DNA from 2 places in the Oenococcus kitaharae DSM 17330 genome. Region 2 is predicted to be linked to the other one. Evidence: riboswitches for the same ligand, from Rfam matches in the RefSeq annotation. Region 2 holds a riboswitch; the other holds the start of a gene.
The links. Region 2 has a riboswitch for lysine ahead of OKIT_RS03280 (ABC transporter substrate-binding protein/permease). Riboswitches for the same ligand answer to the same signal wherever they lie in the genome.
Positions count from the first base shown of each region.

Region 1: linked by a shared signal. The riboswitch ahead of lysA (diaminopimelate decarboxylase) and the one ahead of OKIT_RS03280 (ABC transporter substrate-binding protein/permease) in region 2 are both predicted to bind lysine.

Region 1 covers NZ_CM001398.1:1,618,947-1,634,866, reverse strand. The annotation lists gene OKIT_RS08240 (ATP-binding cassette domain-containing protein) at 1-263, shown strand, start outside; gene OKIT_RS08235 (YitT family protein) at 354-1,157, shown strand; gene OKIT_RS08230 (YebC/PmpR family DNA-binding transcriptional regulator) at 1,257-1,979, shown strand; gene OKIT_RS08225 (formate--tetrahydrofolate ligase) at 2,060-3,721, shown strand; gene rpmF (50S ribosomal protein L32) at 3,795-3,977, opposite strand; lysine riboswitch at 4,098-4,271, shown strand; gene lysA (diaminopimelate decarboxylase) at 4,327-5,610, shown strand; gene dapD (2,3,4,5-tetrahydropyridine-2,6-dicarboxylate N-acetyltransferase) at 5,603-6,304, shown strand; gene OKIT_RS08205 (N-acetyldiaminopimelate deacetylase) at 6,304-7,452, shown strand; gene dapA (4-hydroxy-tetrahydrodipicolinate synthase) at 7,449-8,327, shown strand; gene dapB (4-hydroxy-tetrahydrodipicolinate reductase) at 8,324-9,094, shown strand; gene OKIT_RS08190 (aspartate-semialdehyde dehydrogenase) at 9,095-10,195, shown strand; gene OKIT_RS08185 (aminotransferase class I/II-fold pyridoxal phosphate-dependent enzyme) at 10,195-11,379, shown strand; gene glyA (serine hydroxymethyltransferase) at 11,449-12,693, shown strand; gene OKIT_RS08175 (5-formyltetrahydrofolate cyclo-ligase) at 12,699-13,247, shown strand; gene OKIT_RS08170 (YitT family protein) at 13,230-14,111, opposite strand; tRNA gene OKIT_RS08165 (tRNA-Gly) at 14,142-14,213, opposite strand; gene OKIT_RS08160 (thymidylate synthase) at 14,238-15,197, opposite strand; gene OKIT_RS08155 (NCS2 family permease) at 15,332-15,920, opposite strand, start outside.
Region 2 covers NZ_CM001398.1:651,569-667,488, reverse strand. The annotation lists gene sufB (Fe-S cluster assembly protein SufB) at 1-556, opposite strand, end outside; gene sufU (Fe-S cluster assembly sulfur transfer protein SufU) at 549-1,004, opposite strand; gene OKIT_RS03315 (cysteine desulfurase) at 991-2,229, opposite strand; gene OKIT_RS03310 (SufB/SufD family protein) at 2,222-3,493, opposite strand; gene sufC (Fe-S cluster assembly ATPase SufC) at 3,468-4,313, opposite strand; gene nrdD (anaerobic ribonucleoside-triphosphate reductase) at 4,564-6,732, shown strand; gene nrdG (anaerobic ribonucleoside-triphosphate reductase activating protein) at 6,733-7,305, shown strand; gene OKIT_RS03290 (HoxN/HupN/NixA family nickel/cobalt transporter) at 7,379-8,377, shown strand; gene OKIT_RS03285 (hypothetical protein) at 8,423-8,710, opposite strand; lysine riboswitch at 8,863-9,034, shown strand; gene OKIT_RS03280 (ABC transporter substrate-binding protein/permease) at 9,132-10,736, shown strand; gene OKIT_RS03275 (amino acid ABC transporter ATP-binding protein) at 10,743-11,489, shown strand; gene mutY (A/G-specific adenine glycosylase) at 11,601-12,722, shown strand; gene OKIT_RS03265 (hypothetical protein) at 12,744-13,790, opposite strand; gene OKIT_RS03260 (thioredoxin family protein) at 13,799-14,308, opposite strand; gene OKIT_RS03255 (hypothetical protein) at 14,317-14,688, opposite strand; gene OKIT_RS03250 (hypothetical protein) at 14,685-14,948, opposite strand; gene OKIT_RS03245 (hypothetical protein) at 14,945-15,913, opposite strand.

The DNA of each region.
Region 1 (15,920 bases), 870 kb from region 2:
GGGAAGGCGGCAAGAATCTTTCTGGCGGCCAAAAACAGCGGATTGCGATTGCGCGGGCGCTTCTAAGAAAACGGCCTTTATTACTGTTAGATGAAGTTACAGCCGCTTTGGATGAAAAAAATTCTGAAAAATTGCGCGATCTCATTTATCGTTTGCCACAGACAATTATCGAAATTGCGCATCATTATGATACAGATCAAATTCAGGCTAATCACGTTCAGCATCTGCAATTGTCAGCTGGTAAAATCAGCCCGGCCAACTAGCAAATCAGGCTCTCTGCCTGAAAATGTTTTTCTTGTTATGCTTAAGGAGTGAATTTGCTCGAAAAGCACAAATGGCTGCAGTGGCTCGTGATGCTGGCAGCTTTAGAGATTATCGTCCTCAGCCTGAATTTTTTCTACGTGCCGGCAGGGATTGCAGCCGGTGGTTCGACAGGTATTTCAATTCTGCTGGATGAGGCTTTTCATTTTAACCGGGCCTTGTCGGTTTTAGTGATTAATCTTCTGATGATCGGCTTGGCTTTTATATTTTTGAAACGGCAGGTGATCGCTAAAATTGCATTTGGGTCATTTGCGATTCCTTTGCTTATGTGGCTGACACCGACCGCTAAACTAGTTGACGATCCGTTGCTGGCCATGGTGATTGCGGGCAGTGTTTTTGGCCTTGGTATTGCGCTGCTTTATCACGTCGGTGCCTCTTCAGGCGGGTCGACCGTACCGCCGATGATTCTAAAAAAGTTTTTTAATCTAAATACGTCAGTCGGCCTGTTAATTATTGATGGTTTGATTATTATCTGCAATATTTTTGTCAGCGGATCAAATGCTTTTTTTCTCGCGATTTTTTCTCAAGTGATTACGACGATTGTTATGCGTTATATCGAAAGCGGTTTTGACCATAAAAAAATGTTCTCGATTATGAGCGAGACACATCTATTGGAAATCAAGCAATTAATTGAGCACGAATTTGATCATGGTTTTACGATCCTGCAGGTAGTTGGCGGGAAAAGCAAAGATGATAAAGAAATGTTGATTGTGGTTGTCAAGAATGCTGACTATCGGACTTTTATCCGCGAGGTCAAACGGATCGATCCAAATGCCTTTATTACCAGCAGCAATATCACCGAAGTCCACGGCGGGATTACAGGTATTTATGGTTAAGCGTCCGTTTCAAATAGCTGTATAATACAATCAGTGCGCTAAACTTGCCTTTTAACGCGAAAAATAATAAAATCGTTACGTTGATAAAAAGGAGTTCATATGTCAGGTCATAGTAAATGGCACAACATCCAAGGCCGTAAAAATGCTCAGGATGCTAAACGTGGAAAAATTTTCCAGAAAATAAGTCACGATTTGTATGTTGCAGCCAAGGCTGGCGGTGCTGATCCATCTGCTAATGCTAGTCTGCGTCTTGTCATGGACAAGGCTAAAGCGGCCAATATGCCAAAAGATAACGTCCAGCGTGCTTTAGACAAAGCCACTGGTGCAGGGGATATCAAATTCGAAGAAGCTACTTATGAAGGGTATGCCCCAGGCGGTATTGCAGTCTTGGTAGAGACTTCGACAGATAATATTAATCGTACTGTCTCGACTGTGAGAAATTCATTCAGTCATCACGGCGGCGCGCTTGGAACAACGGGATCTGTCAGCTTTCAATTCGATCGTCGCGGGCACTTTGTGATTGATCGTGAGGAACATCCGGAAATTACGGAAGATCAAGTCATGGAAGATGCCATCGATGCCGGTGCTGAAGATGTTCAGACTTCCGATGAGGCTTTTGAAATTTATTCAGATCCGACTGATTTTGCTGCAGTCGAAGATTCGTTAGTCAAAAAAGGCTACGATTTGGCTGAAGCTGAAATTACGATGATCCCGCAGAATCCAATGGATGTACCGGAAGCAGACCAGGAAAAGTTCGAAAAACTTGTCGATGAATTAGAAGATAATGATGATGTGCTGGCTGTCTATACAACAGCTGATTAAAGACTAAAAAATACTTGCATAAGCAGGTATTTTTTTTGTTCGCCTATGTTCTCTTTTAACAATTTGCTAAAATAGGACTCATGAAGTCAGATATTGAAATAGCTCATGATACCACGGAATTGCCGATCACAGAAATTGCTCAGCAAATTGGTTTATCTGAAAAACAGCTGATCCCTTACGGTCACGACAAAGCGAAAATCGATGCTGCCAGCCTTGCAAATGCACCCCGCCAAGGCAAATTGATCCTCGTTACGTCAATCAACCCGACACCTGCTGGGGAAGGAAAAACCACTGTCACGATTGGCCTTGTTGATGCGATTAATCGTTTAGGAAAATCCGCAATCGGAGCATTGCGTGAACCTTCAATGGGACCTGTTTTTGGTTTAAAGGGTGGTGCAACCGGCGGTGGTTTTGCCCAAGTTATTCCAATGGATGATATTAATTTACACTTTACCGGAGATATTCACGCTGTCTCTGCAGCCCACAATTTGCTGGCGGCAGTTTTGGATAATCATTTGCATCAAGGCAATGCTTTGCAGATTGATCCGGATAATATTTTTTGGCGCCGAGTGTTGGATATGAACGACCGTGCTTTACGCCAAGTCACCTTGGGCAAAGGTAGAATTAACGGCCCTGAGCGAGATTCCGGTTTTGATATTACGGCTAGTTCTGAGATAATGGCGATTTTGACGCTGTCCAAGAATCTTTCTGATTTGAAGAAGCGCCTGGGCCGGATTGTTGTTGCTTTAAATGTTAAAGGAGAACCTGTGACTGTGGCTGATTTGAAAGTTGCTGGTGCACTGACAGCTGTCTTAAAAGACGCGATTAATCCGAATTTAGTCCAGTCTTTGGAACATTCGCCCTTTATCATTCATGGCGGACCATTTGCTAACATTGCTCAAGGAACCAATTCCGTGATTGCCACGGATACGGCTTTGAAACTAGCTGATTACGCTGTGACCGAGGCTGGTTTCGGTTCTGATCTGGGCGGCGAAAAGTTCATGGATGTAAAAGTACCTGTGTTGGGCAAAGAACCCGATGCTGTTGTACTAGTTGCGACGATTAAAGCTTTGAAGTTCCATGCCGGGGTCGCTTTGGCAGACCTTGGGCAAAAAGATGTCGCAGCAGTTAAAAAGGGAATGGCTAATTTGGATCGTCATTTGAATGCAATGACACGTTATGGCAAGCCGGTTGTGGTGGCATTAAATAAATTTGCCAGCGACGACATGGAAGAGATCCGAGCTGTTAAGAATTTTGTCGAGAATGAAAAAGGTTTGAAAATGGAAATTGCCACAAGCTTTGTCGATGGTTTTGAAGGCTCGCTGGAATTAGCCAAAACCGTCATAGCTGCGGCTGATAATCATCATTTCTTTATGCCTTTATATCACGCTGACGACACCATTGAAGACAAGATGACGACGATTATCGAAAAGATTTATGGCGGCAAGAATTATGAATTGTCTGACCGTGCTGTCTCTGATTTAGCTGAATTGAAGGCTAACGGCTGGGACAAATTGCCAGTCGTGATTGCTAAGACACCTAACAGTTTGACTGATGACAGTAAAATTCATGGTGCACCAAGCGGATTTACGATTCATATTCGCCGTTTTATTCCGAAAATTGGTGCAGGATTCGTTGTGGCCATGGCCGGGAAAGTCCTGATGATGCCGGGTCTGGGCAAAGTACCAGCGGCTGAAAAAATCGATGTTGATGAAAATGGCCAAATTACAGGCCTAAGTTAATTAAAAAAGAGCTTGTCTCAAAAAGGCAAGCTCTTTTTTGTACAAAAAACAACCCGATAGGGTTGTTATAAAATCACTTTTGTTTTGCTGCAGCAATCACTTGGCGGCCCTTGTAAAGTCCCTTTGGTGATACACGGTGTGCTACTGTGTATTCGCCAGTCGTCTTATCTAAAACGATATTAGGAATTTCCAAAGCGATGTGGCCGCGGCGGTTGCGCTTATGTGACTTAGAATTTTTATTTGAGATAACAGCCATGAAGTGCTCCTTTACTGAATAACTATCTTAGTTTCCCAAAAAAACACACGAAAGTCAAGCTCTAATCAATCTCAGGAATAACTTTCCGCGCTTTTATTCTTATGATACACTTAACCTATCATCCGTAATAGAGGTTGCAGAGGACACGAGTAGTTTTCCGGGAAATTCCCCGCTAGGGATCGGATAATGAAAAGGGACTTTGCCGAAGTCATCAGCGTTAGCGGGCACTGCATGATTGAGACGCGGCTCAATAGGCCACGGATTGTCACAGTAATGTGGAGTGCTAGGACGGACAAACGACTCAGCGTAAGCCTTCGTTTGTTTAGTTTAGCAAACGGAGGTTTTTATTATGCAAATTCAAAATAATCAACTTTATATCGGCGGTTTACCCGCAAGCGAGATCGCCAAACGTTTTCAAACACCCTTGTATGTCTATGATGTCGGTCAGATCCGAAAAACCATTCGCGAAATGAAAGAAGCCTTTCAAGCCGAAAATGTTGCCTATGAAATCAGCTACGCTAGTAAAGCTTTTTCGGTCGTCGCCATGTATGATGTGCTGGCGGCTGAAAAAATCCACTGTGACGTGGTTTCTGGCGGTGAGTTAGCCACTGTCATGAAAGCCGGTTTCCCCTTGCAAAAGGTGGCTTTTAATGGCAATAACAAGTCTTTCGATGAGCTGTCGACTGCCATTGATCATCATATCGGAACTGTGATTGTCGATAATTTCCATGAGATCGAATTATTAGAAGAAATTCTCAGTGCTAAAAATCAGATGCAAGATGTCCTCATGCGAATCAGCCCTGGTATTTCAGCACACACACATGAATTTATTTCGACGGGCCAGCAGGATAGCAAGTTTGGTTTTGATTTGATTTCCGGTCAGGCTAAGCAGGCTTTTGATCTGATTATGGCTTCGCCGCACCTGCATCTTCGCGGTCTGCACGCCCATATTGGTTCACAGATATTTGAGACAAATGGTTATTCGAAATTGGCTGATTTATTGGTCAAAACAGCCAGTGATTGGCATTTTCAGCCTGATATCATCGATTTAGGCGGCGGTTTTGGCATTAAATATAACGAAAAAGATGACCCAATTCCCAATTCTGACTTTATTCATCTGATCTGTCAGTCAGTCAAGCAGGCGGCAAAGGCCTATAACATCCAGCTGCCGGAGATTTGGATCGAGCCTGGCCGTTCAATTGTTGGCCCAGCCGGTTATTCTTTATACACAATCGGCGGCCGCAAAGATATTCCCGGCATTCGTTCTTATTTATCAGTTGATGGCGGCATGGGTGACAATATCCGCCCGGCTCTTTATCAAGCTGAATATGAAGCTTTATTAGCTGATCAGGCAGACCTGCCCAGCGAACAAGTTGTACGGATTGCGGGTAAATATTGCGAGTCCGGTGATGTTCTCGTTTGGCAGCAGAAGCTGCCTAAGACCAAGCCTGGTGATTTGCTGGCAATTCTGGCAACTGGTGCCTATGGCTATTCCATGGCATCCAACTATAACCGCAACCCGCGCCCGGCCGTTGTTTTTGCCGAAAATGGCCAGGCAAAGCTGGTGGTCAAGCGCGAAAGCATGGCTGACATTACTCATTTGGATTTAGATTACGAGGTAGGAAATGACTGAATTAGATGCAGAAAAAATTATTAGTTTTATAGCGAACGCACCGAAAAAGACACCGGTTAAAGTGACTTATAAAGGTGAGCTGACTGGCAAACTGCCTAAGGATGTCAAGCAATTTGCCGGCGATGGATTTGGTTTGCTGTTTGGTGATTGGCAGGATATCAAACCGCTGCTGTCTGCCTTGGATCCTCAGAATTATGTTGTAGAAAACGATGGCCGCAATACAGGCGTTCCAATGCTGGACAAGAAAAATATCAATGCCCGTATCGAACCTGGCACCTTTATTCGCGACCAGGTGAAAATTGGTGATCATGCTGTGATTATGATGGGTGCCGTGATTAATATCGGTGCTGAAATCGGTGAGGGCAGCATGATTGATATGGGTGCAGTGCTTGGCGGCCGTGCTATTGTCGGCAAACATTGCCATATCGGAGCTGGCACCGTCTTGGCCGGTGTTGTTGAACCAGCATCAGCTCAGCCTGTCCGTGTTGCTGATAATGTCCTGATCGGAGCCAATGCCGTTGTCATCGAAGGTGTGCAAATTGGCGAAGGGGCCGTTGTCGGTGCTGGCGCAGTTGTGATTAAAGATGTTGCCGCTCATACAGTCGTCGCAGGCGTGCCTGCGCGTGTGATTAAAGAGATTGATGCCAAGACTGAGCAAAAGACTGCACTGGTCGATGCTTTGAGGCGGCTTTGATGTTAAGTGAAGAGGAGTTAATTCAGATTCGCCGTCATTTGCATCAGAATCCGGAAATCGGCATGCAGGAATTTCATACGCATGATTTCTTATTAAAACAAATTGCCCGTTTGCCTCAGGACCATCTCTCAATCAAGACGATTCCGGAAGTGCCGACTGCAATACTTGTCCGTATCGCAGGATCTAATCCCAAGCGGACTCTGGGCTGGCGGACTGACATTGACGCTTTGCCGATTAAAGAGGCGACGGGGCTGCCCTTTGCCAGTCAAAACGATGGCGTGATGCATGCTTGCGGCCATGATTTTCACATGACGGTTGCTCTTGGGATTCTGTCTTATTTTGCTGAACATCAGCCGCTTGATAATCTCTTGATTTTCTTCCAACCGGCTGAAGAAAATGAATTCGGCGGTAAACGTTTCTTTGATGCCGGCGGTTTTCAGGGTGATTATAAGCCGGATGAATTTTATGCTTTACATGTGAATCCACAATTGCCAGCCGGTCAAATCGGCAGCCGTCAAGGGACACTGTTTGCCGGATCTAATGAATTACGGATCAGTTTTATCGGCAAGTCCGGTCATGCAGCTTATCCGCAAAAAGCCAATGATTCAATTGTGGCAGCGGCTAATTTCGTTACCAGTGTCCAGACGGTCGTTTCCCGTAATATCGATCCAATTGAAGGCGGCGTGGTCACGATTGGCAAATTCAATGCCGGCCAAGCGATGAATATTATTGCTGGACAGACTGACATCGAAGGAACTATCCGCAGCTTCACGCAGCAGGGCATGGAGGTTATGACAAAACATATTCGCATGATCGCACAAGGGGTTGCTGACGCTTTTGGCCAGGAATTGAAAATCAATTTTCGACAGGGCGGCTATATGCCTGTCGTCAACGATGAAGCAAGCAGCAGTTTTTTTATTAATTATATGGAACACGCTGATGACGTTGACTTTAAAATTGTCGAGCCAGCAATGATCGCAGAAGATTTTGGTTTTTTGTCCAACCAGTTCAAAGGGACGATGTGCTGGCTAGGTGTGAACGATCCAAAGCATACACTGCATTCCGATCATTTAACACCGGATGAATCAGCTATTGAAAAGGGGATTACAGCTATCACTGGTTTTCTGACAGCAAGAATGGAAAAATGACGAATATTTTAGCAGATACAAAATTATTGACCGCGATTATCACGCCTTTTAATAAGGAGAATGAAATTGATTTTTCAGTTTATAAGAAATTGATTGATTCGCAATTGGCCGATGGCGTGCAAGGCTTTGTCGTTTCAGGGACGACTGGCGAAGCACCAACACTGACACATGATGAAAAGATTGCGTTATTTAAAAAAACTGTCGACTTTGTCGCCGGACGAGCCAAGGTAATTGTCGGGACGGGATCAAATAATACGGCCGAGACAATCAAGTTTACGCAGGAAGTCGGGCAGATTAAGGGAATCGATGCCGCTTTGGTCGTGACGCCTTATTACAACAAACCTGATCAGGATGGTATGATTGCTCATTTTACAGCCGTTGCTGATGCCAGTCTTCTGCCTGTGATTATTTACAATATTCCCGGCCGCAGCATTTCCGGCCTAACTGTCGACTCTTTGCTGACACTAGCCAAGAATCCGAATATTATCGCAGTCAAACAGTGCAATTCTGACTATGATATGTCGGAATTAATCGAACACGCACCGAAAGATTTTCTGATTTTTACGGGCGAGGACGGTCAGGCACTGTTAAATTACGTGCTGGGCGGTGCTGGGACAATTTCAGTTGTCTCGCATTTTTATGCAAAGCAGTTCGTTGATATGTTTGCAGCGGTTGACCGCGGTGATATGAAACAAGCAGCAGCTGATTTCCGTTATATCAATCCAAGAGTCAAAGCTTTATTCAGTCATCCGTCGCCATCGCCAGTCAAAGCCGTCTATGAGCGGATGGGTATCCATGTGGGTAAGCCGCGTTTACCGATTGTACCTTTAACTACAGCGCAGACTGATGAAATTATGCAGGTACTGCAGGCATGAAAACCATTCTATTAGCCGGTGCGGCAGGAAAAATGGGTCAGGCCATTCAACAGGTAATCGCAAAACACGATGATTGGCAGCTGTCGGCCGTTTTACTGCACCATCCGTCGGCGCAATCAGCCTTTCCTGCCGAGACAAAAATCTTTTACAAATTAGATGAAATCCAAGGCGATTATGATGTGTGGCTGGATGTGACACGGCCGGAAACCGTGTTTCAAAACGCTGCTTGGGCAATTGAACATCACATCCATCCGATTATTGGTACGAGCGGATTGACTGATGATCAAATCCAAACGCTCCAGCAGGCAGCATTAAAGGCAAAGACCGGCGGTATTATTGCGCCGAATTTCAGTATTTCAGCTGTCTTGATGATGTATTTTTCCGGCTTGGCAGCGAAATTTATGTCCAATGCCAGCATTGAAGAAATTCATCATCCGGACAAAGTCGATGCCCCCAGCGGCACGGCTAAAATGACAGCTGCGATACTCGCTCAAGCAGGCGCAGCGACAGCCAAGCCTGACGATCGCCGCCTAGATGGTCAATCACAAAGCAATTTGGTTGACGGCATTCAAATTATTTCCAAACGTCAGGCAGGTTACGTTGCCTACCAATCAGTTAATTTCGCTAATGACTATGAAACTTTGTCGATTGCACAAAATAGCTTGGATCGCAAATCCTTTATGTCAGGCGTACAATTAGCAATTAAAAACGCCGATCAGCAAACAACTTTGCTAGTCGGTTTGGATAAAATGATGGGGTTAAAATAAATGGCAAAAGAATATAATGTTGCAATTTTAGGCGCTACGGGCGCTGTCGGCAACCGTATGAGAGAACAGCTGGCATTATCGAATATTCCAGTTAAATCGTTGAAGCTGTTGGCAACTTCACGGTCAGCTGGCCAAAAGCAGACTTTTCGAGGACAGACATACATAGTTGAAGAAGCCAAGCCTGAATCTTTTGAAGGCATTGATTTAGTTCTGTCTTCTGCTGGTGGTTCAGTTTCCAAGCATTTTTTGCCAGAAGCTGTTAAACGCGGAGCGGTCTGTGTTGACAATACGTCCTATTTTCGCATGAATCCATCTGTGCCATTGGTTGTCCCTGAGGTAAATCCACAAGCACTGAGTTACCACAAAGGGATTGTTTCGGATCCGAATTGTTCAACAATTCAAATGGTGGTGGCTTTAAAGCCTGTCTTTGATAAGTTTGGAGTTGATAAGGTAATTGTTTCCACTTATCAGGCAGCATCCGGCGCTGGCCAATCCGGATGGAATGAATTGGAGAAAGAGGCCGCCGACTATCTGGACAAAAAAGAGATGCAGGCGAATATTCTGCCAGTCAAGTCAGCAGCCAAACATTACCCGCTAGCCTTTAACTTGCTTCCACAGATTGATGTTTTTGAGGATGACGGTTATACGCATGAAGAGTGGAAAATGATTCATGAAACAAAGAAAATTTTCTTTGACGATATGAATTCCGATAAAATTAAGGTGACCGCAACCAGTGTGCGTGTTCCGGTACCGGTCAGCCATGGCGAATCAGTTTACTTTCAGGTAGCTGATGGAGCTGAAGCTTCTGTTTCAGAGATTCAAAAAGCAATTGCAGATGGTGCTGGCCTTGTTTTACAAGATGATCCGTCACAACAGCTTTATCCCCAGCCGATTAATGCCGCCGGCAAACGAGAGACTTTTGTTGGCCGAGTTCGTGCCGACAATGAAAATCCTGGCAGTTACTGGATGTGGGTCGTGTCTGATAACCTGCTGAAGGGCGCTGCTTGGAACGCTGTACAGATTGCCGAAGAGTTAGTTAAAAGAGATTTGCTTCATGTGGATGATCCTAAAGCTTCATATGAATTATTTAAGGAGAACTGATGCCAGAATTAAAAAAAGGATTGATTGAAAACGTCCGTCCAGATATTAGAAACATCAAAGTGAACCAGATTCGTGCTATCGACACGGAATTTCGTCAGATTGACGGCCTGCTGCGTTTGACTTTGGGAGAACCGGATTTTAATGCGCCGGAATTGGTTAAAAAGGCAATGGTGGATTCTATCGAGAAAAACCATTCGCATTATTCGACTGCACGAGGCTCGGAAGAATTCCGTCAGGCAGCCGCCAACTTCTTGAAGCGGAACTATCAGTTGGATTTTGATCCGGATACGGAGATTTTGACAACCGTTGGATCAACTGAAGCGATTTTTGCTACTTTATCGACGATTTTAAAAGAAGGGGATGAGCTGCTGGTACCGTCACCAGCCTATCCGCTTTATGAGCAGCTGGCACATGTCAACCATACAAAAATGGTTTATATCCCGACAAACGATACTGATTTTGTCCTGACACCACAACGTTTGCAGGAAACAATCGCTCAGCATCCTAATGCCCGTGCGATTGTGCTGACTTATCCCAACAACCCGACTGGTGTCGACTATTCCCGTGAGCAGCTGCAGCAGCTTGCCGATGTAATCGCGAAAACGAATTTGCTGGTTGTTTCAGATGAAATCTACTCGACATTGAATTATGTCAGCCCGCATATTTCAATTGGCACCATTCTGCCTGAACAGACGGTTGTATTAAATGGTGTTTCTAAATCGCATGCGATGACCGGTGACCGAATCGGCTTTGTTGCAGCTCCCAAAGAACTGATTTCAGAAATCGTGAAGATTCATCAATTTGCGATTACGGCCGTTTCTAATCCTGCTATGGCAGGTGCGACAGCAGCATTGAACGAAGGTGATGCTGTCACCGAACAGATGCGCGCCGAATATCAGCAGCGGCGTGACTATTTAATTCCTGAATTTAAAAAATTAGGCTTTGATGTTGCAGCCCCAGATGGTGCTTTTTATCTTTTTCTTAAAATTCCAGCTGACCAAAATCAAGATGATGTGGCTTTTGCGCGTGAATTAGCGCATAAAGCTTTGGTTGGCTTGATTCCCGGTTCTTGTTTCGGTCCTGGCGGCGAAGGCTACCTGCGTTTGAGCTATGCGGCTTCAGAAAACAATTTAAAAGAAGCTTTGGCACGATTGCAAAAATATTTGGCTAAAAGCCCTTGTTAGTTTTCTTAACCAATTAGTGACACGATAATTTTAAGCATGTTAGACTGAAAAAAGTTTTGAGGAGTACAGATGGCAAAAAATTTTTTAGATCCTGAGTTATCAAAAGCCGTATTAGGCGAAGAAGAGAGGCAGAAGCACAATATCGAGTTGGTTGCTTCTGAAAATTTTGTTTCTAAAGCAGTCCGTCAGGCGCAAGGGAGCGTTCTGACGAATAAGTATTCCGAAGGGTATCCTGGCAAACGCTATTATGGCGGCAATGAGTACATCGATATTGCTGAGAACCTGGCAATCGAACGTGCTAAGGAACTCTTTGGTATTTCTTATGCTAATGTTCAGCCGCATTCAGGTTCGACTGCTAATTTTGAGGCCTACATGGCCTTTCTGCATCCGGGAGATAAGATTCTCGGCATGAATTTGGATTCTGGCGGCCACTTGACACACGGTGCCAGTGTGAGTTTTTCAGGCAAACTTTATCAAGCCGAATCATATAAAGTCAATCCAGAAACTGAATTGCTGGATTACGATACTATCTTAAAACAAGCTAAAGAATTCCAGCCGAAATTGATTATTGCTGGTGCTTCAGCTTATTCGCGGACGATTGATTTTCAGGCTTTTCGCGATATTGCCGATGAAGTCGGTGCCTATTTGATGGTTGATATTGCCCATATTGCTGGCCTGATCGCAGCTGGCCTGCATCCTAGCCCTGTCGGTTTGGCAGATGTCATTACTACCACGACGCATAAGACATTACGCGGTCCTCGAGGCGGCATGATTTTGGCTGATGAGAAGTATGCAAGGAAAATTAATTCAGCTGTCTTCCCTGGTTCTCAAGGCGGCCCCCTGGATCACGTTGTCGCAGCTAAGGCAGCTGCTTTTTATGAAGATTTGCAGCCGGAATTCAAGACTTATTCGGCCCAGATTATTAAGAATGCCAAGGCAATGGCTGATGCGTTTTCTAAGGAAGATGATATACGTGTTGTTTCAGGCGGTACGGATAATCATATGTTCACTTTGGATCTGACTAAGACTGGCCTGACTGGTAAAAAAGCGCAGGAATTATTAGATTCAGTTTCGATTACGTTGAATCGAGAAGCACTGCCTAATGAGAAGCTGTCGCCATTTGTTACTTCTGGTGTCCGGATTGGTACGCCAGCAATGACTACCAAGGGTATGAAGGAAGCGGATATGCTGCAAATCGAGCAGTTTATTATGCGTGCCATTCATCATGCCGGTGATACAGCAGCTTTGGCTCAAATCAAGCAGGAAGTTTTCGACTTCATGGACAAATTTCCTTTCGATTCGGATCCTTTCTGAATGCCATGACAATAATAGATGACAAACAAGCATTGCGCGATCAGCAAAAAACACGTTTAGCAGCAATTGATCCCGCGGAAAAAAAAGAACAATCTCTGTCTTTATATCGCCAGCTTTTTGAAAATCTTGATTGGCAGTCGAGCGATCGTGTCGCGATTACCTTGAGTCTTCCGCTCGAATTATCCACGCGTCCGATCATTCAGCAGGCTTGGGAATTGGATAAACATGTTTTTGTACCAAAAATCGTTGACAAAAAAATGATCTTTGTTGAATTTACAGAAACAACAAAAATCATCAAGGGCAAAATGTCAATTTCCGAACCAGAGGGGGCCGCAGCTTTTCCAAAGAATGATATTGATCTCATGATCGTACCGGGTTTGGCCTTCACAAAGACTGGTAAACGCTTGGGATTTGGGGCCGGTTACTATGACCGTTACTTGTCGGACTATAGCGGAAAAACGCTTTCTTTGGCTTTAAATGATCAGTTACTAGCAGCTATCCCGACTGATAAGCTGGACGTCAGAGTTCAACAAGTTTTAGCGCCCGAAAATTGAGCGCTTTTTTCTTAGGAAGGTAAATCCTTCACCAACTTGTTCAGTGACCACACGAATCGATACGAAGGCTTTTGCATCAATTTCATTAATAATTTCCTTGACCTGACGCACTTCTGAGGGATCCACAACCACGTAAACAGCCTTAGTGGCTGTTTTTTTATATCCGCCTTCGATACTGATATAGGTGCTGCCGCGCTCTAATTCTGACATAATTCGTTCAGCGATTTCGGTTGGGTATTTTGAAAAGATCAAGAATTCTCGAGCTGAATAACCGCCGTCCTGAATAAAGTTAATCACATTAGCCGAAACGAATGACATGATCAGCGTGTACATCATTTGCGTTAAATCCAGGTAAATCAACGACATTGCCAGAACGATGGCATCAATGGCAAATAAGGATTTTCCCATTGTCACGCCGAATTTCTGCTCAATAATACGAGCAATTACATCGGATCCGCCAGTCGTAGCACCAAAACGAAAAACAAGGCCCAAACCTAAGCCGATCAGGAGTCCAGCGAGCAGAGCCGAAATGAGCGGATCGTGGTTTAAATTAATCGTGATCGGGTATCGCTGAAACAGCCAGAGCCAAAAGGACAACATCAAAATGCAGTAAAGGGTTGAGATAATCTGCCGTTTGCCTAATTTCAGATAGCCAATAACCAGAATTGGTAAATTAAAGAGAATGTTCGTAATCGCTGGATCAATCGAGAAAAGCGCTCGAAATATTAATGTCACACCGGTGACGCCGCCTTCAGCCAAACGATTGGGAATGTTGACATAAATCAGCGAGAGCGCATAAAAAGCACAACCGACTGTATAGGCGAGCAGGTTCAGCGCCTTAATTTGTTTCAAAGATGAGGTCATGTATCCAGTATAAATAAGCCTAACCGATAAAGCGAACAGCGGGGATCGGACCCGTGACCTCCACCTTGGGAAGGTGGCGTTCTACCACTGAACTATGTTCGCAAAAAAGCTCCGCTGACTATTATATCAAACTGCTACCGGAGCTTTGATTGGATCTTCATGAATATAATTTTCGATTTTAATGTCGGCCATGTGATAATCAAAAATTGATTTGACCTGCGGATTTAATTTCAAGGTTGGCAGCTCATGCATTGGCCGGGTAAGCTGCTCGCTGATTTGTTCAATGTGATTGCTGTAAATATGCGCATCACCGATTGTGTGGATAAATTCGCCCACTTGCAGGCCGGTTTGTGCTGCGACCATAGAAAGCAGCAGGGAATAGCTGGCAATGTTAAAGGGAACGCCGAGGAAGAAATCACCGGACCGTTGATACATCTGCAGGCTTAGTTTGCCATCTGCGACATAAAATTGGCTAAGAACGTGACAGGATGGCAGAGCTGCAAATGGTGTTGTTTCGGGGTTCCAGGCTGTCAGGATCAGGCGTCGAGAATTGGGGTTGTTTTTGATCTCACTCATCAAACGGCTAATTTGGTCAACAACGCCGTCATCTTGGTTATCAGGCCAGCTGCGCCAGAGTTTGCCGTATACATCACCGATGTTTCCGAATTTTTGGTTGAAAGCATCGTCATTGAGAATGCGATCTGTGAAAATTTGTTTTTGTTCGTTATATTGTGCGGCAAAAATAGGGTCATTTTGAGCCCTAAGACCAAAATCTGTCATGTCCGGACCCGTGTAGTCGCTGCTTTGGACCCATTTTTTAAAGGGCCATTCGTCCCAGATGTGGTTATGGTGCTGCAGCAGAAAGCGGATATTATTATCTCCGCGTAAAAACCATAATAGTTCTGATTTAATCAAGCCGAAAAAGACTTTTTTAGTTGTCAATAAAGGAAAACCTTCATTCAAGTCAAAACGCATCTGAGCGCCGAATAAAGACCGCGTGCCTGTCTTGGTCCGGTCCATTTTTTCATGGCCTTCTGTGAGAATTTTTTTAGCGAGATTGAGGTATTGCGCTTCGTTTTGGCTCATGCATTTATGTTAATAATTTTCTGAAACTTTCGCAAGTTAGTTCGGAAATCAACAATGACATGGACCCGATGATTGGAAAAACAAAAAAAGTCCATCTATTGACGAACTTTTAACAATTTAACGTTATCAGATTTTTATCTGACAAGAATCAAAAAGGCAATGAAGATAATTCCAAGAGCGTACATAACAGGCGTTACTTTTTTGCCTTGGCCAGTCAGGAGCATCAAAATCGGGTATGTCACAAAACCGAATGCGATACCGTCAGAGATACTGTAAGTCAAAGGCATTCCGATTGCGACAAGCAAAGCTGAAGCAGCAACTGGGAAATCTTTCCAGTCGATATCAGCCAGGTTGGAAGCCATCAAGACACCAACCAAAATCAAGGCTGGTGCGGTTACCTGAGAAGTTACGATCGAAAGCAAAGGACTGAAAATCAGTGAAAACAGGAACAAAATGCCGGTAAAAATAGCTGTTAGACCTGTACGGCCGCCAACGGCAATACCAGCAGATGACTCAATGTAGGCTGATGTTGGTGATGTTCCAAGGACAGGCGCAATCAGCATGCCGACAGAATCAGACATCAGAGCTTCGCCGACACGCGGGATTTCACCTTTTTCATTTAGAAAACCGGCATTTTTGGCCAAGCCAACCAAAGTTCCGGCTGTATCAAAGAAAGTAACCAATAGGAAGGTAAACACAGCGACCCACAATTGAGGTGTATTA
Region 2 (15,920 bases):
TGCCGCCCGACCAAACAGCTGAATTTAAAGCAGCAAATTTATTGTTGTCTGATTTGACCAGTTTGCCAAACCATTTTTTAAACAATTCCGGATATTCTTTTAAGGCCGAATCCGTATCCGTGAAGATAATACCTAGTTTTGCAAATGAGTCGCGCATATTGCCGTAGACAGCCTCGGATTCATATTGGGCCGAAGAACCAGCCAGATACTTTCTTTCTGCTTCAGGAACACCCAAGCGGTCAAACGTCTGCTTGATTTTATCCGGTACCTGATCCCAATCCCGATATTTTCTATCAGTCGGTTTTTGATAGTAAAGCATCTGCGACAAATCCATTTTGGATAAATCCGGGCCAAAATTCGGCATCGGCAAAGATTGATAGATTTGATAGGCATGCAGTCGATAATCAAGCATCCATTTCGGCTCTTCTTTTTCTTGGGATATTTGTCGAATAATATCTTCATTTAAGCCGCGGCCGGTCGAAAAAACAGGTGCCACATTATCGTGAAACCCAAATTCATAACTGCTATCTTGGACAACATCCGACACTTTACTCATGCTTTTTCTCCAAATACTGGTCTAACAAATTATCCGCTGCATGCCAAGCCAGCGTTGCGCATCTAATACGCGTTGGAAATTCTGCGACAGAAGCTAAAACTGCAGCATCCCCGAGAGCCTGATTTTCTTGATCAGAAATAGGCTCGCCCATGATCAAGCGGCTAAAAGAAGCGATTAATTTTTTAGCATCGACCAAATTTTGACCCAGCAAAACGCTTGTCATCATGCTAGCCGAGGCTTGAGAAATTGTACAGCCTTGACCTGTAAACGCGATCTCGGCCACCTTCTCTGCCTGGAAAACCATTTCAACATTAATCGTATCGCCGCAAGTCGGATTGCGCAGCATCAAATGATAGCTGGAATTTGCCAAATGGCCATAATGCTGGGGATGGGCTGCGTTTTCTAAAATCAGCTGACGGTATAAAAGATTTAATTTATCTAGCTGCATTAGAAAAGAACTCCTTTGTCCGCTGCAACCCGCTGATCAGACGGTCGACATCATCACGCGTATTGTAAAAATAAAAACTCGCACGAACAGCTGCACTGATACCTAAATAATGCATCAAAGGTTGGGCACAGTGGTCGCCAGCACGGACTTCAATGCCTTGCAGATCCAAGGCCGTGGCCACATCGTGTGCATGCAGTTTGCCAAGATTAAAAGCAAGGACTGACGCATGTTTTGCAGCATCCAAAGGTCCATAAATTGTCAGACCATCAATCTGCGACAGACCTTTCAAAACAATCGCCATTAAATCCTGCTCGTAAGCCTCGATCTTATCCATACCCAAGGCCTGCAGATAATCGATCGCTGCAGCCAAACCGATCGCACCGCCAATATTGGGCGTACCCGCTTCAAACTTCAAAGGGGCGGCCGCCCAAGTCGCCGATTGTTCATCCACACGGTCAATCATTTCACCACCGAATTGGACTGGCGGCATCTGATCTAATAATGCCTTCTTACCATATAAAACGCCAATCCCTGCTGGTGCCAGCATTTTATGTCCGGAAAAGGCATAGAAATCAGCATCCAAATCCTGCACATCGACAGCAAAATGCGGCGCCGCTTGTGCACCGTCAACGACCATATAAGCACCTTGCTCATGTGCCAAACGCGCGATTTCCTTAATCGGGTTAATCGTGCCTAATACATTGGAGACTTGTGCAATGGCGACAATTTTAGTCCGTGAAGTCAGTTTGCGTTTTAAATCAGTCATATTTAGTTCGCCATCTGCTTGTAAGCCTATGTAAACAAGTTTGGCCTGTTTGCGCTGAGCTAATTGCTGCCAAGGAATCAAGTTGCTGTGATGCTCCATCTCGGAAATCAAAATCTCATCACCGGCAGTCACGACCAAATCACCAAAACTGCGAGCAACTAAATTCAGGCTTTCAGTCGTCGAGCGCGTGAAAACAATCGACTGGCTGTCAGCTGCGTGAATAAATCCCGCCACCTTGTCGCGTGCCGCTTCATAGCTATCTGTGGCGCGGCTGCTTAAAGTATTGATACTACGATGGACATTGGCATTATCATGCCGATAAAAGTCACTGACGGCTTTTAAGACAGATACTGGCCTTTGAGCAGTTGCGGCACTATCTAAATAATCCAGTTTTTCGCCATTAATCAGCTGTTGGAAAAACTCGAAATCATTTCTGGAATTGTTCAATCCATTATCCATTAAAAAGGCTCCTTTCAATCAAGGAAATCGCGTAGTCGGCAATCGCTTTATCGGAAATTTCACTCAAAGATTCAGCCAAAAAACCCTTGACTAATAAAGACTGGGCTTTGGATTTTGTCAGGCCGCGGCTGAGCAGATAATACAACTGCTGGCGATCAACCTGTCCAATACTGGCTGCGTGCCCGGCTATAACATCATTTTCATCAATTAATAAAATCGGATTGGCATCGCCCTGTACAAATTCAGACAACATCAGCAGACGATTTTCCTGCTGGGAATAAGCAGCGTGAGCCCCTTTGATAATCCGGCCAATGCCGTTAAAGACAAGTTTGGATTCATCCAGCAGGACGCCGTGCTGGACAATGTTGCCCACGCTATGACGTGCATAATTCGTAATTTTGGTATTAATACCCTGTGTCTGTTTGCCAGCAGTGATCGCCACGACTTTTGTCTCGGCGTTGGATCCGCTGCCGAGAAGATCAGAATAAAATTCGCTGACGACATTACCCTGATTCATTTCAACAAAAGTCGACTGAACCCTGGCATCTTGGTCCAGTTGCGATTTTCGGTAAATGTGCGCGCTCGTCTTAGCAGATAGTGTGTCTAAAACCGTATAAGTCAAAGTACTGTCGGCGTCGGCAAAAATAACAGTGCGCAAATCTGCTGCATTAGCACAATCACCCAAGGTAGAGACTTCCTGAGAAATTTCTGCTTGGGCACCAGTCTCCAAAACAATGATCATCAAATTGATGAAATTCTCTTCTTGACGGCTATCCTGCAGCTGCAAAATCTTCAGTGCTGAAGACAGATGAACATTTTTCGGAATATAAATGAACAAACCGCTATTGACTAAAGCAGCCTGCCACAAAGCTAAACCGTCCTGAGCCTTATTGGAAAAACATTTTCGAAAATATTTTTCAAATAAGGCAGCCCGTGTCGTCATGGCCTCTTCTAAATCGCAAACAACCACACCCTGCGCAATCAAATCTGCTGGCAAATCAATTTTGATCGTTTTCCGACCAAGAATCACAACCGCCTGTGCCTTTCGGACCAAATTACCAGGCACATCAATGTGCGGCGGTATCGCTTTTAAATCAAATAAAGGCCAATCACGATAATCAATTTTTGGAAAACGCCGCGGCTGCTGATTCAGTGCCTGCTGCCAGCTATCCGCACGAAATTCAGCCAGCCATTTTGGTGCCTGAGGTAAAAGCCGTGCAGGCCAATCAGTGTGCATTTCAATTGACTGAGCAAGCGTCGTCACGATGCTTGGCCTCCCTGATTGGTATTTGATCATCGTCAACTAAATCCACTTGAATACCCAGCTCGTCGCGCAAACCAGCATAACCTTCGGCCTCTAATTTTTCCGCCAAAGAAGCATCACCTGTTTTGACAATCCGGCCGTCCATCATCACGTGAACCTGATCAGGGTGGATATAGTTCAGCAAACGCTGATAGTGCGTAATCATCAAAGTACCGAAATCTGGACTTGCCATCGTATTAACACCCTTAGCGACAACTTTTAGAGCATCAATATCCAGGCCAGAATCGATTTCGTCTAAAATCGCAAATTTAGGACGGATCATCATCAGCTGAAGAATTTCATTGCGTTTTTTTTCACCGCCGGAAAATCCTTCATTTAAATAACGGTCGGCCATGCTTTCCGGCATATTCAACAAAGCCAAATTCTGATCTAAATCTGACAAAAATTCACGGATTGACATCGGCGATTTTTCCGGTCGCCGGGCATTAATCGCCGCACGCATAAATTCTGCATTCGTAATACCCTTTATTTCGACTGGATACTGCATGGCTAAAAAGAGTCCCAGGCGTGCTCGCTGATCGACCGAATCTTGTAAAATATTATGGCCGTTCAGTAAAATCTCCCCTTCAGTGACCTGATATTTAGGATTCCCCATAATCGTCTCGGATAAGGTGGATTTGCCAGTGCCGTTTGGCCCCATGATGGCATGCGTTTCACCAGTCCTCAAAAGCAGATTGACACCTTTGAGAATCTCGTCTCGCTGTTTTGTCTCTTCATTTTCAATGCAAACATGCAGGTTTTTTATTTCCAATTTATCCATGCGATTCTGCTCCTTAGGACTATGATAATTAACTCACACTAACACGATTATTTTTTGTTGGGCAATGTTAAAAATTGATTAATTTTTTTGATTGGTATTTTGGCCGGCAGTCATTGCAAACTGTTAGTCGCACATACTTGTGAAGTCACTTTACGTGGTTTTTACAGCTGTTTTCGTAACAATTTTTCTGTTGCTTTTTGCCCTGATATCTCTTACGATAGTCCTTACCAAATCGATCAAAGGAGTTATGATGGCAGAAACAAAAACTGACTTAGAGACAGATAAATACTTGCTGGATAAGCTAGCTGTCATTAAAAATGACGGCGAGAAGACGAAGTTCCACTTATATAAAATAGGACTTGTATTGGACCAGATTTTGTCCGATGAACAGTCAGATACTGCAGACGAAATTATCGCCAAACTGCTGGCTTTTTGCGAGGGCAGAAATGAAATCTCAACGGACGATATCCGCACATTTATGATCACAAGTTTGCGTGATCTTGGTTTAGACCAGGCCGCAGAAAAGTACATAGCCTACCGACAACAGGATATAAAAAAATTTGAGGAAGCTGTTGACCCAAGAATCAAACTTGAACAACTTTTAAGCAAAAAAGATAATATTGTCCACGAAAACGCTAATAAAGACAGCAATGTTTTTAGTACCCAACGCGACCTGACAGCCGGTATGGTCGGCAAATCTTTGGGACTAAAAATGATGCCGGAAACAGTTGCTAAAGCTCATTTGCGTGGCGACATTCATTACCATGATTTGGATTATTCGCCAATGACTGAAATGACCAACTGCTGTTTGGTCGACTTTAAAGAGATGCTGGCACATGGTTTTGAAATCGGCAATACCGATGTCACACCGCCGCATTCTATCGAGACGGCCACAGCTTTAATGGTACAGATTTTTGCTAACGTTGCTTCCAGCCAATATGGCGGATGTTCATCGGATCGTACTGATGAACTGCTGGCACCTTATGCCGAGATGAATTATAAGAAGCATTTGGCTGAAGCGGCAAAATGGGTTGAACCTGATCAGCGTGAAGCATTTGCCAAATCGCGGACGAAAAAAGACATTTATGATGCCATGCAGGCTTTGGAATACGGTATCAACACACTACTTTCTTCTCAAGGCCAGACGCCCTTCACGACGGTCGGATTCGGCTTAGGCACTTCTTGGATTGAGCGTGAAATTCAAAAAGCCATCCTGCAGATTCGTATCGAAGGTATGGGTAAACAACATCGTACAGCCATTTTTCCTAAATTAATTTTCACTTTGAAACGCGGCTTGAACTTAAAGCCCAGTGACCCTAATTATGATGTCAAGGAACTCGCCATTGAATGTTCGACAAAAAGAATGTACCCGGACATCTTGATGTATGACAAGATCATCGAACTGACAGGCAGTTTCAAATCACCGATGGGCTGCCGCAGTTTTCTGCAAGGCTGGAAAGACGAAAATGGCAAAGAAGTCAATGCTGGGCGTATGAACTTGGGCGTTGTTACGATTAATCTGCCAAGAATCGCGATTGAATCCAAGGGCAACATGGCCATTTTTTGGGAAATCTTCAATGAGCGCGCCGCAATTGCCAAAAAAGCCCTCCTAAATAAAATTGAACATGCCAAAATGGCCAAGCCGCAAAACGCCCCGATTTTATACCAGTCTGGTGCTTTTGGGAAACGACTGAAGGATAACGAGTCAGTCGATCAGCTGTTTACCCATCGCCGCGCGACTATTTCGCTTGGTTACATCGGCCTATATGAAGTCGGAACAGTTTTCTTCGGGCCAAAATGGGAACACAATCAGACAGCCCACGATTTCACAGTCGAAATCGTTAAACGGATGCATGATTACTGCGTTGCTTGGGAAAAGGAATACGATTACCATTTCAGCCTTTATTCAACACCAGCCGAGTCGCTGACTGATACTTTCTGCCAGCTTGACGAAGATCGTTTTGGCAAAATCCCAGATATCACAGAGAAGGAATATTATACGAACAGTTTCCACTATGATGTCCGCAAGAACCCAACACCATTTGAAAAGTTAACTTTCGAAAAGGATTATCCAGTCTACGCTTCTGGCGGCTTTATCCATTACTGCGAATATCCGAATTTAAAACAAAATCCTAAAGCACTGGAAGCCGTGTGGGATTGGGCTTACGACCAAGTCGGTTATTTAGGCACCAACACTTCCATCGATCATTGCTACAAATGCGGTTTTGATGGTGAATTCAAGCCAACCGCTAAGGGCTTTGAATGCCCAGTCTGCGGGAACCGCGACCCAGACACTTGTGATGTTGTTAAAAGAACCTGCGGCTATCTGGGCAATCCGCAAAAACGGCCAATGGTTCACGGCCGCCATAAGGAAATCGCATCCCGTGTTAAGAATATGACTTTAGGGAGCCTTGATTAAATGACAGTCGGTCCGAAGAATCCAAAACCTAAAGAATGGCTCTCAAAGGATCATAGCCTAGGCTACATCGCTTCTTACAAACCCTTTAATATGGTTGACGGGGAAGGTGTTCGCTGCAGTTTGTATGTCTCAGGCTGTCTGTTCAACTGCCCTGGTTGTTACAATGCCGTCGCACAAAACTTCCATTACGGCCATCCCTACACACAAGAATTAGAAGATCAGATCGTTAAAGATATGTCCCAGCCTTATGTCCAAGGCCTGACGTTACTGGGTGGCGAACCTTTCTTAAATACAGGCGTCACGATTAAGCTTTGCAAACGGATTCGGAAAGAATTCGGCCATGACAGAGATATCTGGTCTTGGACCGGTTACAAATGGGACGAACTGATGCAGGAATCAGACGATAAATTAGAGCTCTTAAGTTACTTGGATATGCTGATCGATGGCCGTTTTCTCGAATCTCAAAAGGACCTGACCCTGCAATTCCGCGGCAGTGCTAATCAGCGCATCATCGATGTACCAAAATCATTGCAGCAGCACAAGGTGGTTATTTGGAGCAAACTGCTTCGTTAACATTAGTATCCCGAAACAAAGCAATAACTGTTTCAATTGTTTTGTTTTTTATTTTCTTTTTTTGGAGTTTCCGTTGAAAAAAACAATCAATCACTCAATTATCCATGACTTTATTCGTTATGGCTTATATGTTTTACTCATTTTTTCCTTGGGCATCGGCTTGCTGTTAACGCACGCATTCAAGTATCCATCTATTTTAGCCTTGGCAATTTTGGCTTTCACTTTTGGTTTGCGACATGCTTTTGACATTGATCATATTGCCGCTATCGATAATATGACGCGGAAATTATTAAATGACAAAAAGAATGCACATGGTGTCGGCTTCAGCTTTTCTTTTGGTCACTCACTCGTAGTGATAATGATGACCATTATCACGGTATTGTTAGTGGAATGGGCCAAAAAGAGAATGCCGGACCTTAACCAATTCGGTGCAGCTGTCGGCACCTTTCTTGCTGGTACAATGCTGATCGTTTTGGCTGTTGTCAATATGTTTATTATCAGATCCATTTGGCTGAATTTTAAACACAGCTCGGAAGAAAACAAAAAACGCGGCACTGAAGGCCCCATCTATCATCTTTTTACAAAGTCACTCAGTCTTATTAATCATAATTGGCAGGTAATGATTGTGGGTTTTATTTTCGGATTGGGCTTTGATTCGGCTACACAAGTTGCTGTGCTGGCTACTTCAGTTGCCGCCGCTGATAAAGGCCTTCCTTGGATGGCAATTATGTCGATTCCAGTCATGTTCACAGCTGGTATGTGTTTAATGGATACCTGCGACGGTCTCTTTATGAGCACAGCCTATAGCTGGGTTTTTTCATCACCTTTTAGAAAACTGTATTACAACCTCGTCATCACAACTATCTCAGTAATTTCAGCCCTGACAATCGGGCTGATTGACCTTTATCAATCTATCAGTGTGGTCTTCCACTGGCACAATGCAACGGCCAGTTGGATCAGCCAACTAGATTTCAATAAAATGGGTATCGCCTTAGTACTGCTGTTTGCCTGCACTTGGGCTGCTGCCATTATTTTTTGGCGATTGTTTTCATTAGATAAATATGATAAATAAAAAGAGCACCTTTAACTGATGCTCTTTTTATCATATTTTTTTAAATTATTTAACCTTTGCCCAAGTCCGCAAATCATCAAATGTTTTCTTAGGATCCTGTGATTCATCTCTGGCCAGCTCATCAATCCGGCTAGCAACCTTTTTCATGTCAACTTTAGGATATTCGTCAATCTTTTCAGACTTATGAACACCTGTATTATCATAAATTGACTTAAGCAAGTACCTTTCCACATTTTTGTCTTCATCCGCATTGAATGCGTCAATATTCTTGGCTAACATAACGGACAAACCTTCAATGTTCAGTTTTTCTGCTTCGGCTTCTTCTAATGCCATTTTGTTCACCTCTTACAACTCATATGATAAACAATAGTCAGGAAAGGTCAAACGTTTTTGGCAACTTTCTGCAACTTTAAGCAGACTGTATCAACTGACAAATTTGACTTGTGTTGGTTTCCATAATATACTGCATAGGAATCTAGTAACCGCAATAAAATAGAGGCGCGGTTATCACGAAAATTGCTGAGCAGACAAAAGCGTTGATGCAATTGTAAGGATCGCCGCCGAAACAAGATTGAACCTGTCATTTGATCTTTGTTGGGCCATGTGGAAAGACTGCATGGACTGTCCTAGGATCACCTAGGGGGTGCTATTAATTGGGAATCTTATCTTCTTAATTTAAAATACCTTTTACCTCTATTAATCTCTGTTATTAATAGAGGTTTTTTGTCGTTGCAGGTTTGATGAAGGAGAGAAAATGTATTTGAAACAGAAAAGAAGTTGGCTGTCTATAATCGGTCTGCTCTTTGCCGTATTCGTGATAGCTGCAGGAACTTTTCCTAGCAGCCAAGCACAAGCCGCAAAGAAATCAAAGAAAGTCTTTTTAGTTGGTATGGAGGCCAACTATCCGCCTTTCAACTGGACGCAGCAGGATGCCAGCAATGGTGCCGTGCCAATTCAAGGATCCAATCTTTATGCTAACGGCTATGATGTGCAAGTTTCCAAGCGCATTGCCAAACGTCTGGGACGACCTGTCGAAGTTGCCAAGACTGAATGGGATGGCCTGCTGCCAGCTTTGACTTCTGGAAAAATCGATGCGATTATCGCTGGTATGACGCCGACACCAGAAAGAGAGAAAACGATTGATTTTACTCGGGCATATTACAACTCCAAACAGATTATTGTTGTCAATAAAAACAGCAAATATGCCAAAGCAAAAACTTTAAAGGATTTCAAAGGTGCTAAGCTGACTGGGCAACTAAGCACTGTTCAATATGACCTGATCAAACAGATTAAGGGTGCTATCAGAGAACCAGCCATGCGTGATTTTTCATCGATGCGTGTTGCCCTGCAATCCAACACGATTGATGGCTACGTAGCCGAACTACCGGAAGGATATAGTATGGCCGTGGCTGACCCTAATGCCACTTACATTAATTTATCAAGCAAAGGCGGATTTGTGCTGGACAAGACCGAATCACAGGAAGCCATCGGCCTGCGTAAAAATGATCCGAATAAAGCAACGATCAATTCTGTCTTATCCAAATTGCCCAATAGCGAGCAATCACGTCTGATGCAGCAGGCCGTTAAAGAGCAGCCGCAGACAAGTTCTCAGGGTAACTGGTTTATTGATATTTGGCAGCAATACGGTGGCATGCTGCTACGCGGTATTGGTATGACGCTGCTGCTGGCAATTGTCGGAACGGCTGTCGGCTTTATTATCGGGCTGCTGATAGGTATTGTGAGAACCATCCCAGCACCCAAAAAGCGCTTGCAGCGTTATCTGATTAATTTCGTTAACTGGCTGCTGTCTGTCTATATTGAAGTCTTTAGAGGCACGCCCATGATCGTTCAAGCGGCAGTTTTCTATTACGGCGCCGCTCAAGCCTTCGGCATTAACTTGGATCGAACCACCTCGGCATTGATTATTGTTTCTATTAATACAGGTGCATATCTGGCCGAAATTATCCGTGGCGGTATTATCTCAATTGACCAAGGCCAATTCGAAGCTGCGACTGCTTTGGGGATGACGCATTTTCAGCAAATGAATAAAATTGTCCTGCCGCAAGCTGTCCGCAACAGTATCCCGGCCGTGACCAATGAATTTATTGTGAACATCAAAGACACATCGGTGCTAAGCATCATCTCTGTGTCAGAACTGTTCTTCACCGGTTCAACAATTGCCGGACAGAACTTCCAGTTCTTCCACACTTATCTGACCATTTCTCTCATCTATCTGATCATGACCTTCACGATTACACGAATCTTCAGATTGATTGAAAAGAAATTAAATGGTCCGAAAAACTATGATTTAATGACCAATGATTTCCAAATTGCAACACCGAAAATTGCCGGAAAGTGAGCGAAAATGGAAAAAGATAACATTCTAACGATTCAACATTTGAAAAAATCTTTCGGACAGCACGAAGTTTTAAAAGACATTGATTTGCAGGTGCAACGCGGTGAGGTCATGACCATCATCGGATCTTCCGGATCCGGTAAATCAACATTACTGAGATGCTTGAATTTGCTGGATGATGCCACGGCTGGTGAAATTCTCTATAACGGCCAAAATATTCTTGACCCGAATTTCAACCGTATTCAGTATCGTGCTAAAGTCGGTATGGTCTTCCAACAGTTCAACCTCTTCAATAACTTAAATGCTTTGGAAAATTGTGTTGTGGCTCAAACAACCGTTTTGAAAAAGAGTCCTGCTGAGGCTGAGAAGAATGCACTGGCTCAATTAGAAAAAGTTGGTATGGGCCCGTATGTCAAAGCTAAACCAGCACAACTATCTGGTGGGCAAAAACAACGTGTCGCAATCGCACGAACACTGGCAATGTCGCCTGATATGATTTTGTTTGATGAGCCGACTAGTGCCCTAGATCCAGAAATGGTTGACGGGATTCTTGATATCATGAAAGATCTAGCACATACCGGACTAACAATGATTCTCGTTACGCATGAAATGGGCTTTGCCCGTGATATTTCTGACCATGTCGTCTTCATGGACCAAGGCGTGATCGCTGAACAAGGCAGCGCCGAACAGATTTTTTCTTCTCCGAAGAATCCGCGGACGCAAGAATTTTTGCAGCGTTATTTGAAACGACTGTGATTTCAAAAACTGGATCTGCCAAAAATGGCAAGTCCAGTTTTTTTATATCAATTTTTAAAAATCTTCGGGCGTTACAATATAGTCTGAGTGAGATAGGAGCAGCAATAGTACATGATTGAGTGGCCAGAAAGCAAAATTCATGCTTTTCAAAAAACATTATTAGATTGGTACGATCATAACAAACGCGATCTGCCCTGGCGGCGGGACCATGACCCCTATCATGTCTGGATTTCAGAAATCATGCTCCAGCAGACGCAAGTCCATACGGTCATTCCTTATTACGAGCGTTTTATGGGTGAATTTCCGAGTGTGGCTGATTTAGCCAACGCAGATGAAGGCAGATTAATGAAAGCCTGGGAGGGACTAGGCTATTATTCACGTGCCCGAAACTTGCAGAAAGCGGCTAGGCAAATTGTCCAGGATTATGACAATGTCTGGCCGCGTGATATTGCTGAGTTGCAAAAGTTGGCCGGCATCGGGCCTTATACGGCTGGTGCCATCGCGAGTATCGCTTTTAATCAGCCAGTCCCAGCAGTCGATGGCAATGCTTTTCGCGTTTTCTCGCGCTTGTTAGAAATTGATGATGAAATCAGCAAGCCGCAAACACGCAAAATTTTCGAACAAGTTATCAGCAAAATTATCTCTCAAGAACGCCCTGGCGATTTCAACCAAGCCATTATGGATTTAGGTTCCAGCTATATGACTGCAGCCAATCCAGATTCAGACCACTCGCCTGTTAAGGCCTTTAATCAAGCCTACATTGACGGCGTTGAACTGAACTACCCTGTGAAAAATAAAAAGCCCCGCCCTATCGAAGTCGACTATTTTGCTTTGGTTATTCGTTCATCGGCTGGCATTTTGATGGAAAAACGACCAGATAGCGGCATCCTAGCTGATTTTTGGACTTTTCCTCTCGTGGCCAAAGAAGATCTGCTGGCCTTTAGCGGACAAGACGAATTTGCAGAAGACGAAGATGCGCTGACAGCCATGACGGATTATTTTGCCCAGCAATATGGGCTAACTCTGGCCTTTCAGTTCTTGCCCGTCAAGAAAGTCACGCATATTTTCACCCATCGCAAATGGCTCATGACACTTTTGTCTGCTGACCTGACGACTGAAAACGACTTAAGCCTTTTTCCAGGCCGTTTCTTTAGCAAAGAGGATTTTATTCAGCACGCTTTTCCCAAAGTACAGCAAAAATTAATTGATCGGGTGAATTCTTTGGATGAATAATCTCATTAACGAGTACTGCCGCTATTTTGGTGTTGTCAATTTGAACCAATTACTTTCAAATTGACGCGCAATACATCGAGTGAGGAACAGCACCGAACCTAATCCCAATAATTGGCCTGCCAAAACATAAATGGCGGTCAGATTGGTAAACTCAATCAACAGACTTAGCACCATCATACTCATCGTGACTAACATAATTGTCAGACCGGTTAGTAAAAGCCCAACTATAGCCATCGTGTTCCTATTACCACTATCCGAAACACACAAATTCATGAACATCTGGGCAATAGAGATATCCGTCGTTGCCAGCATAGCAATCAGCACCAACTCTTTCACAAAAAACCAAAAAGAAATGCGAGAACCGGCCAACAGACATAAGACCACTAGCGAAAGGCACAATAACCGCACGATGTCTAAATGAGTAGTGTGCTTTGAGAAAGCATGAACGGACCATTTGTCCAATAAGCGATGGTTAGAAATTTGATTAGATAAATCAGATTGCTTTTGATATTGCCCAAATATGGCAAGACGCATGAGGATAGTTCCTAGAAAACCAACGATTGCAAACTCAGAAAATACAATAGGCTGATGCAGATACAGCAACACGATTATCACCAGAAAAACAGCGCTCAACGCGCAGACAAAAGTCTTCCTTGCCATTGCCGATGAAAACGGCTGAAGGCTTGTGCTATCAAAGCGACCTGTTCGATCCAATGTGTACATTTTTTTTGCTTGAAATCTGGAACAAAGATGCTGCTGATTTACTGGTTTCCGAAAAAAATAAAGTATCAAGTAAAATAAACTAATCAAAAAGAAAAATATCAGTAAAATGGCCAGGTATCGCTCAAAATATATTTGCAAGGAAAGGCTCGCCAATAATGACTCTAGCGGCTTATCAAGAGATTCAATCCATAAGATAATCCTGTTTGATATGGTGGTGTTTGACAACAATGTCAAACTCAAAAGTGTCAAAAATAGAGAAGCAGTCAGTTTAACACAGCTAAAGTAACTACTTTTCTGAATGCGGTGAGTTACTTGCCTGAGCTCATATATCAAGTTATAAGGCATAAAGTAGGTTACTCCTTTATCAATTCCCTTAGCTGTTTTTCTAGTTGTGATTGTTGTTCTCTCGTCATGGATGCAAGTGGTGCGTTATGGCCCTTGACTGTACCAATGTGTGTTTTCACTTTGCCATCCTTTTGAATCACGACGATAAAGGGTACGGACAAGCGTTTTTCAAAAGTATGCTTGATGAAAAACTTTTCTAACACAATGTTATCGACACTTCGATAGTTATCTGCACGCGTATTCACCACTTGTGCCTGCTTATGCTGACGTTTTAGTTCACGATCGAATACCGGCAGCAGTTCGACACACCAAGGACAATTTGGATAACCAAAGTAATAGATGCCTGGTTTAGCCTCTCTGGTCATGGCCGCCAATGTTTTTGCAGGTGCATCGTGAATAAAGCGTGGGCTTTTATCTTGATAAACTGGTGTTTTTGTCTGAGTTTGTCTGACTGCTAGAACATAAGTTGCATAAAAACCAGCTCCTAACAAACATAGTGACAATATAATAAGACTCATTCGTTTCATTATGTTTTATTCTCCTTGATCAAGTTATAAACAGACAGAAAAATCACTTCGCCATCTGTTGTAATGGGCAATAAATTAGCAACATTAGTCAGGCACAGGATTTTGGCAAGTCCAAAATACGGTATTTCTGAATTAATCAGCATCCCCAAAATAATCAAACCAACCGGTGCTGATAGAGCGACCACCAAATTTTGTGCATCCCGCCCTGGATTCTTGTAGCTGATCACTGGCAATAAAAATAGATTTATTTTGAAGACTGGCCGCAAATGAAATAACCTGGCCGTTATAAAATGAATACTTTCATGCAAGGACACCAGAAGAAAACAAGCCAAACCATAGATGACTAATAGGGTTAGTATTGACCAAATCATGCTTTTTTCTTAATTTGAAACATGTGGTAAACCGCAAACCAAATTACAAGGAACAATGCATATAAGCCCACAACCTGCCAAGTGAGTGAGAACAACGAGTTCAATTCATCTGGCGTTATGTGTGTTTCAATTCGGAGACCGGTCAAAGTTGTCACAACCCCGCTTTCATTGATTTGAAAAAGCTCAATGACAAGATCGATAGCAAAAATAATCATCCAACAGCTTGAAGCAATACTGAGTTGTTTTATATATTTTTTCATGATTTAACTTCCTTTTCTTTATTTAAAATGTATCCAACCAACAGCACTAGCAGACCGTCTACGATGTATAAAGCCGAAGGAATACTTATCAGAGAAGCCAACAGCATCATCATGATGATGCTCAAGAAGGCAGATAAGCTTTCGTTCATATTTCCTTGTGATTTTGGGAACAGAAAACCAGCGATTAGAGAAGCAAGTGAGATTCCTAATCCAAAGAAAAATGGATCCGCAGTTACCTGAACCATCAGGCCTACTAGTAATGACGGCAGCAGAATAAATGCCACAGCTAATAAAATCGCGCATAATTCAGCATAAATACTTATTCGATATAGATTGAATAGCGGTCGGAAATTTAACAAAGCATCCGCATAAAATATCCACACAACGCCGATTAACGGGAGAATAAAAAGCATGTTCTGCAACATTTCGTTCCAATCGGAGAAATAAACCGAAATGGCGACTAATCCGACAGAAATCAAAGCGTAATAACTCGTGATCTTAAAACGCAAAACGGCAATCCATGGCATGCCAATCAATTTTAAAAATAGCGATTTGGGTAATATATGGATAAAGGACGATTTAATTCTGCCTTCAATTTCAGAGGGCAAGCGCCAACGAATCAATAATGTCATTGTTGTGATAATCAAAAGCACAGTCAACAGATAAATCGTCATCATTAATAAAGATATCCGCTGCGCGGCCCAATAATTGTCCACTGACAAACGTGTGTGAAAATAATAAATACCAATCAGAAACATGAGAATGCCATCTAAAAATAAAGGAAAATATTTAGTCCATTTACTCTTTAATCGAGAAACCGCCGCATATATCAATTCCAGTAGTTGAAAAATAGAAAAAAATAATAGATGTAAAGTCACTAGAACTAAGAATGATTCCAATAAAGATAATCTCAACAGTTTGAACATTGGTGCTGCAATAATTAAAAATAATTCAAATATCGCCATTCCAAGA